Linked DNA regions of Microbaculum marinisediminis. The protein of the gene in region 1 interacts with the protein of each later gene in a pairwise test. Links are inferred from orthologs where the notes say so. Each region holds a gene or a part of one and is shown on either strand. Other genes may lie near its edges.

Region 1 (3,963 bases):
ATGCCGGCGCGGCGGGCGGCCCAGCCGAGCATGAGAAGCTGGGCGACGCCGGCGATGAAGACGCCGATCGCCAGGTAGACGCCGGCGGTCTCGCTGCCGTCGGCCTGGACCGCGTGGATCGTCAGCAGGGCGCCGATCAGCACCGCGTTGAGCAGGGCCGGGGCGAAGGCGGCGGCGGCGAAGCGGCCGAGCGCGTTGAGCACGCCCGACAGGAGCGCCACCAGCGAGATGAAGGTGAGATAGGGAAAGGTGATGCGGGTCAGCAGCACCGAGAGGCCGAACTTGCCGGGATCCTCGACGAAGCCGGGCGCCAGCACCAGCATGAACACCGGCATGGCGATCTCGGCGAGCGCGGTGAGCACGAGCAGCGCGAACAAGAGCGCGGCCAGCGATTCCTCGGCGAAGCGGCGGGCCTGGCGCGCGCCCTCGCCTTCCAGCGCCTTGGCGAACAGCGGCACGAAGGCGGCGTTGAACGCGCCCTCGGCGAAGATGCGGCGGAACAGGTTGGGCAGGCGGAAGGCGACGAAGAAGGCGTCGGCGACCGGCCCGGTGCCGAGCGCGGAGGCGGTCAGCACGTCGCGGGCGAAGCCGAGAATGCGGCTTACGATCGTGCCGCCGCCGACAGTCGCGAAATGCCGTAACAGTGCCATGGAAAACCCTTCAGGCGCGTGAGCGCGGGACACTATCCGAAACGGGACGCGCCGTCATCGGCGGCGTCATGCCGCCTCGCCCGCCCTGGCGCCGGACCTAGCCCCGTCCTTGCCACCGTCCTTACTGGTTTCCTTACTGCCTTCCTTCTGGGGCTGGAAGACCTGCAGCAGGCGGCGGCGGATCGCCGCCTGGCGGTTGGCGTTGGTGATCTTCTGGCCGGTCAGGTCGGTCACGTAGAAGACGTCGACGGCGCGCTCGCCGAAGGTGGCGACATGGGCCGAGGCGATGTTCAGGTTGAGGCGCGCGAGCACGTCGGTGAGCTGGTAGAGCAGGCCGGTGCGGTCGAGGCCCGACATCTCGATGACGGTGTAGCGGTTCGACCAGGTGTTGTTGACGAGCACGTCCGGCTCCACCGAAAAGGCGCGGATCCGCCCCTTGGCGACGGCGCGCTGGCCGACGAGATCGCGCAACTTCACCTGGCCCGCCAGCGCCTGCTCGATGACCTTGCCGATCCGCTCGGCGCGGCGGCGCTCGTCCGCGTCCTCGGGCAGCGCGCGCGACACGAAGATGGTGTCGAGGGCATAGCCGTCGGAGGTGGTGAAGATCTGCGCGTCGACGATATTGGCGCCCGAGGCGGCGCAGGCGCCGGCGATGATGGAGAGAAGCCGCGGGTGGTCGGGCGCGAACACCGTGATCTCGGTGATGTCGCGGAACTCGTCGGGGCGGGCGCGGATCGCGAGCTTGCCACCCTCGCCGTCCATCGCATGCAGCAAGCGGGCGTGCTCGATCTGGCGGGGCAGGTCGGTGCGCACCCAGTAGGCGGGATAGTGGCGCTCACAATAGGCGTCGAACTCGGCCTGCGGCCAATCGGCCAGCTCCTCGCGCAGGCGGGCGCGGGCCGACTCGATGCGGAATTTCCGCTGCTCCTGGCTGTGTCCGCCGGCGAGCACCGGCTCGGTCTCGTAATAGAGCGTGCGCAGGAGCTGGCCCTTCCAGCCGTTCCAGACGCCGGGGCCGACGGCGCGGATGTCGGCGACGGTAAGGATCAGCAGAAGCTTCAGCCGCTCCAGGCTCTGCACCGTGGCGGCGAAGTCCTCGATGGTCTTGCGGTCGGCGAGATCGCGCGACTGGGCGATCATGCTCATGTCGAGATGGTGCTCGATCAGCCAGGCGACGGTCTCGGTGTCGGCGGCGGAGAAGCCGAGCCGCGGCGCGAGCCGGCGGGCGACGCGGGCGCCAGCGATCGAATGGTCCTCCGGGCGGCCCTTGGCGATGTCGTGCAGGAACAGCGCCAGATAGAGCACGTCGCGGCTGCGGATCGTGCGGATGATCTCGTTGGCGAGCGGATGGTCGTCGGCGAGGCGGCCGTGATCGATGTCGGCCAGAAAGCCGACGGAGCGGATCAGGTGCTCGTCGACGGTGTAGTGGTGGTACATGTTGAACTGGACGAGCGCGACGATCTTGCCGAAATCCGGGATGAAGCGGCCGAGCACGCCGGCCTCGTTCATGCGGCGCAGCACCACCTCCGGATCGTTGCGGGAGGTAAGGATCTTGAGGAACAGCGCGTTGGCCTCCTCGTTCTCCCTGAGCTTCGGACCGATCAGCTTGAGCGAGCGCCGGGCGATCTTCAGCGCCTCGGGGTGGAACGGGATGTTGTACTTGTCGGCGAGATGGAACAGCCGGATCAGATTGACCGGATCGCGCTCGAAGGCGAAGTCGTCGGCGATGTTGAGGCGGTCGGATTCGATGACGAAGTCGTCGCTGTCCGACAGCTTGCCCGGCCGGCGGCGGCGGAAGCGCTGCATGAACCGCGACAGCACCTGCGTGCGCTTGACGTGCTGCACCTCCAGCGCGTTGCAGAAGATGCGGGTCAGGTCGCCGACGTCCTTGGCCACCAGGAAATAGTGCTTCATGAACCGCTCGACGTCGCGGACGCCGGGATGCGGCAGGTAGCCGAGCCTCGTCGCCATGCCGCGCTGCAGGTCGAAGGTCAGCCGCTCCTCGGCGCGGCCGGTCATGAAGTGCAGGTGGCAGCGCACCGCCCAGAGGAAATCCTCGCACTTGCGGAACAGGCGGGATTCGGACTTGTCGAAGACGCCGGCCTCGACCAAGTCCTCGCCGCTGTCGGCGCCGTAGAAGTACTTGCCGATCCAGAACAGCGTCTGGAGGTCGCGCAGGCCGCCCTTGCCGTCCTTGACGTTGGGTTCGACGAGATAGCGGGATTCGCCGGAGCGGGTGTGGCGGGCGTCGCGCTCGGCGAGCTTGGCCTCGATGAACTCCGGCCCCGTACCGGCGACGACATCGGCCTGGAAGCGATCTTCGAGCTCGTCGAACAATTCGCGGTCGCCGCAGATGAAGCGGGCGTCGAGGATCGAGGTGCGGATGGTCATGTCGGCGTTCGACAGACGCACGCAATCATCGACGGTGCGCACCGCGTGGCCGACCTTCAGCTCCATGTCCCACAGCGTGTAGAGCATCTGCTCGCAGACGCTCTCGCTCCAGGCGGTCTTCTTGTAGGGCAGTACGAACAGGAGATCGACATCGGAGCCCGGCGCCATGGTGGCGCGGCCGTAGCCGCCGACCGCGATCACCGACAGCCGCTCCGACGACGAGGGATTGGTGACGGGATAGAGATGGCTGGTGGTGAAGGCGTAGATGCCCTGGATGATCGCGTCCTGCAGCGCGCCGATGCGGCGCGCGCAGTCCAGGCCGCGACCGTCCTCAGACAGCCATGTCTCGATCGTCTCGTGGCCGCGCGCCCTGAACGCCTTCAGGTGGGCGAGCATGGCGGCGCGGAAGTCGTTGCCGGCGCCGTGCTTTTCGAACAAGTCCGCCAGCTCGCCGGCCAGGGCGTCCGGATCGGCGATTTCGGCGAGGTTGCGAGCCGACTTGTTCGTCAAGCGCTTGTTCATCCGGCGTCCTGACCGTCCCCTCCGGTCTCGGCGAGACGTTTCAGCTCATATAGCATCTCGAGCGCCTGAAGCGGCGTCAGCTCGTCGGGCGAGACGCCGCCCAGCCTTTGCACGAGCGCGGCATTCGCGGGCGGCACCGGCGCCGCGGCGGCCGATCGCACGTGGGTGGCGAACAGCGGCAGATCGTCGGTAAGGCCGGCGGCGCCGGCGCGGCGATCGGTCTCCTCCAGCCGCTCCAGAACCTCGCGGGCGCGGCTCAGCACCGGCGCGGGCAGGCCGGCGAGCTTGGCGACCTGGATGCCGTAGGAGCGGTCGGCGGCGCCGGGCACCACCTCGTGCAGGAACACCACCTCGCCCTTCCACTCCTTGACCCGGACGGTGGCGTTGTGCAGGCGCGCCA
Region 2 (2,835 bases), on another replicon or contig:
CGCCGGACCGATCAGCACCGCGTTGCGGCGCGCGTCCTCGAGCGCGCGCGCCAGCCCCGCCACCCCCTCGGCCTCGGTCAACATCACGGCGGTGAGATGGGCGGCATTCGACGGCAGCGCCGCGGTCGGACTTGCGACGGTGACCAGTCCGGCACCGATGCGCAGGGCCGCGCGGGCGGACAGGCGTGCCGCGCCGGTGTTCCAGGGCCCACCGCTGACCACCAGGGCGTGGCCACGATCGTATTTGTGGCTCTGTGGACGCGGGCGCGGCAGGCGATCCCCCCACAATCGCGGCCCGTTCGCGTATGTTTCGGGGGCGATTTCCTCCAGGACGCCGTCTTCGATGCCGATTTGGGCCAGTTTCAGCTCCCCGCAGAGCTCGCGCCCCGGCAGCAGAAGATGCCCCGGCTTGAGACGGAAGAAGGTGACGGTTCGCGTCGCCCGCACCGCAACGCCTCGGATTTCGCCGCTGGTTCCGTCCACCCCCGAGGGCACGTCGACGGCCACGACCGGTACCTGCGATCGGTTGATCGCCGCGACCACCGCGGCGACGGGCCCCTCGATCGGCTTGGAGAGCCCGGCGCCGAACAGCGCGTCGACAATGACCCCGGCCTTGCCGATGCTGTCGGCCGAAAGCGGCTCGACCGCGCCGGTCCAGCGCGCGGCCATTTCGGCCGCATCGCCCGTCAGCCGCGACGGATCGCCCAGCAACGCGACGCGCACCCTGCGGCCCGCCGCCGCCAGATGCCGCGCGGCGACGAAACCATCGCCACCATTGTTCCCCGGACCGCACAGAACCAGAACCTCGCGCCCCCGGTTCAGCGCCAGGGTCGCGGCGGCGACCGCGCAGCCGGCGTTTTCCATCAAAATTTCGCCGGGAACGCCGCCTTCAATCGTCAGGCGGTCGGCCTCCCCCATCTGGATGGTCGTCAGCAGTTCGTTCACCCGATACCTCCACGGAGACCCATCGGCTTGACCATTTCTTGTGCGGTTGCCTGTTTTTTCATCCCACATTTCCGGAGTAGAATGCCCGTTTCACAGGCACCCTGTCACATCCCCTTGAAAACACACCGTATTTTTTATTACGCGGATTTGGCACAAGCCATGCTAACCGAATGCCGGGCATCCCTCCGATCAGGAAGCCCCACGCTAGGAGTCACGTCCAGATGAAAAAAATCGAGGCTATCATCAAGCCGTTCAAACTAGACGAGGTAAAGGAGGCCCTGCAGGAAGTGGGGCTGCAAGGCATTACCGTGACCGAGGCCAAGGGGTTCGGTCGCCAGAAAGGCCATACGGAGCTCTATCGGGGCGCCGAATATGTCGTCGATTTTCTGCCGAAGGTGAAGGTCGAGGTCGTCCTCGGCGACGACCAGATCGACAAGGCGGTGGAAGCCATCCAGAAGGCGGCGCAGACGGGCCGCATCGGCGACGGCAAGATCTTCATTTCGACCATCGAGGACGCCATCCGCATCCGCACGGGAGAGCGCGGCGTGGACGCCATCTGATCGGAGAAACCGGCGCCCGACCGGGATCGAACCGCGTTTCGCGACAGTTCAGACCACGAGCACCGGCGCCAAATCCCAACCAGACCCAGGATCCAGCTGGAAATTAAAGAGGTAGTCAAATGGCTGAAGCTAAGTCCGTTCTCAAGTCGATCAAAGAGAACGACGTCAAGTTCGTCGACCTGCGGTTCACCGATCCGCGGGGCAAGATGCAGCACGTCACGATGGACATCGCCGTCGTCGATGAGGACATGTTCGCCGAGGGCGTCATGTTCGACGGCTCGTCGATTGCCGGCTGGAAGGCGATCAACGAGTCCGACATGACGCTGATGCCCGACCCCGAGACGGCGCATCTCGACCCGTTCTTCGCCGCGCCCACGCTCGCCATCATGTGCGATGTCCTGGAGCCGTCGACGGGCGAGGCCTATGACCGCGATCCGCGGTCGACCGCCAGGAAGGCCGAGGCCTATCTGAAGCAGACCAAGGTCGGCGACACCTGCTTCGTCGGTCCCGAGGCCGAGTTCTTCGTGTTCGACGACGTCCGCTTCTCTGTCAGCCCCTACAATACCGGTTTCGCCATCGATTCCTCGGAGCTGCCGTCGAACACCGGCACCGAGTATGAGGCCGGCAACCTCGGCCACCGTCCGCGCACCAAGGGCGGCTACTTCCCGGTTCCCCCGGTCGACTCCGCCCAGGACATGCGCTCCGAGATGCTCTCGGTCATGGCCTCCATGGGCGTGTCCGTCGAGAAGCACCACCACGAGGTCGGCGCGGCCCAGCACGAGCTCGGCATGAAGTTCGACACGCTGACCCGCAACGCCGACAAGATGCAGATCTACAAGTACGTCGTGCATCAGGTCGCCAACGCCTACGGCAAGTCGGCCACCTTCATGCCGAAGCCGATCTTCGGCGACAACGGCTCGGGCATGCACGTGCACCAGTCGATCTGGAAGAGCGGCAAGCCGGTCTTTGCCGGCAAGAAGTACGCCGGCCTGTCCGAGCAGTGCCTCTACTACATCGGCGGCATCCTGAAGCACGCCAAGGCCATCAACGCCTTCACCAACCCGCTGACCAACTCCTACAAGCGGCTGGTGCCGGGCTACGAGGCGCCGGTGCTCCTCGCCTACTCGGCGCGGAACCGCTCGGCCAGCTGCCGCATCCCGGTTGCCTCCTCGCCGAAGGCCAAGCGCGTCGAGATCCGCTTCCCCGATCCGGGCGCGAACCCCTACCTGTGCTTCAGCGCCCTGTTGATGGCCGGTCTCGACGGCATCAAGAACAAGATCGATCCGGGCGACGCGATGGACAAGAACCTCTACGACCTGCCGCCGGAGGA

What was found.
Region 2: the proteins of MUB46_RS09820 (region 1) and MUB46_RS21445 interact in binary tests that used the Escherichia coli proteins (3 or more experiments, as listed by UniProt). The link is inferred for Microbaculum marinisediminis from one-to-one orthologs.

Annotation. Positions count from the first base shown.
Region 1 is NZ_JALIDZ010000004.1:198,321-202,283, forward strand. The notes cover bases 517-3,963. They hold MUB46_RS09820 ([protein-PII] uridylyltransferase), read right to left. Parts: upstream 3,564-3,963; coding sequence 717-3,563; downstream 517-716. Other genes in these bases: murJ (murein biosynthesis integral membrane protein MurJ), read right to left, coding at 517-650; mutS (DNA mismatch repair protein MutS), read right to left, coding at 3,560-3,963. In the rest of the region: more of murJ, read right to left, coding at 1-516.
Region 2 is NZ_JALIDZ010000012.1:104,885-107,719, forward strand. It holds MUB46_RS21445 (P-II family nitrogen regulator), read left to right. Parts: upstream 1-1,166; coding sequence 1,167-1,505; downstream 1,506-2,835. Other genes in the region: MUB46_RS21440 (NAD(P)H-hydrate dehydratase), read right to left, coding at 1-918; glnA (type I glutamate--ammonia ligase), read left to right, coding at 1,625-2,835. UniProt on the Escherichia coli protein: P-II indirectly controls the transcription of the glutamine synthetase gene (glnA). P-II prevents NR-II-catalyzed conversion of NR-I to NR-I-phosphate, the transcriptional activator of GlnA. When P-II is uridylylated to P-II-UMP, these events are reversed.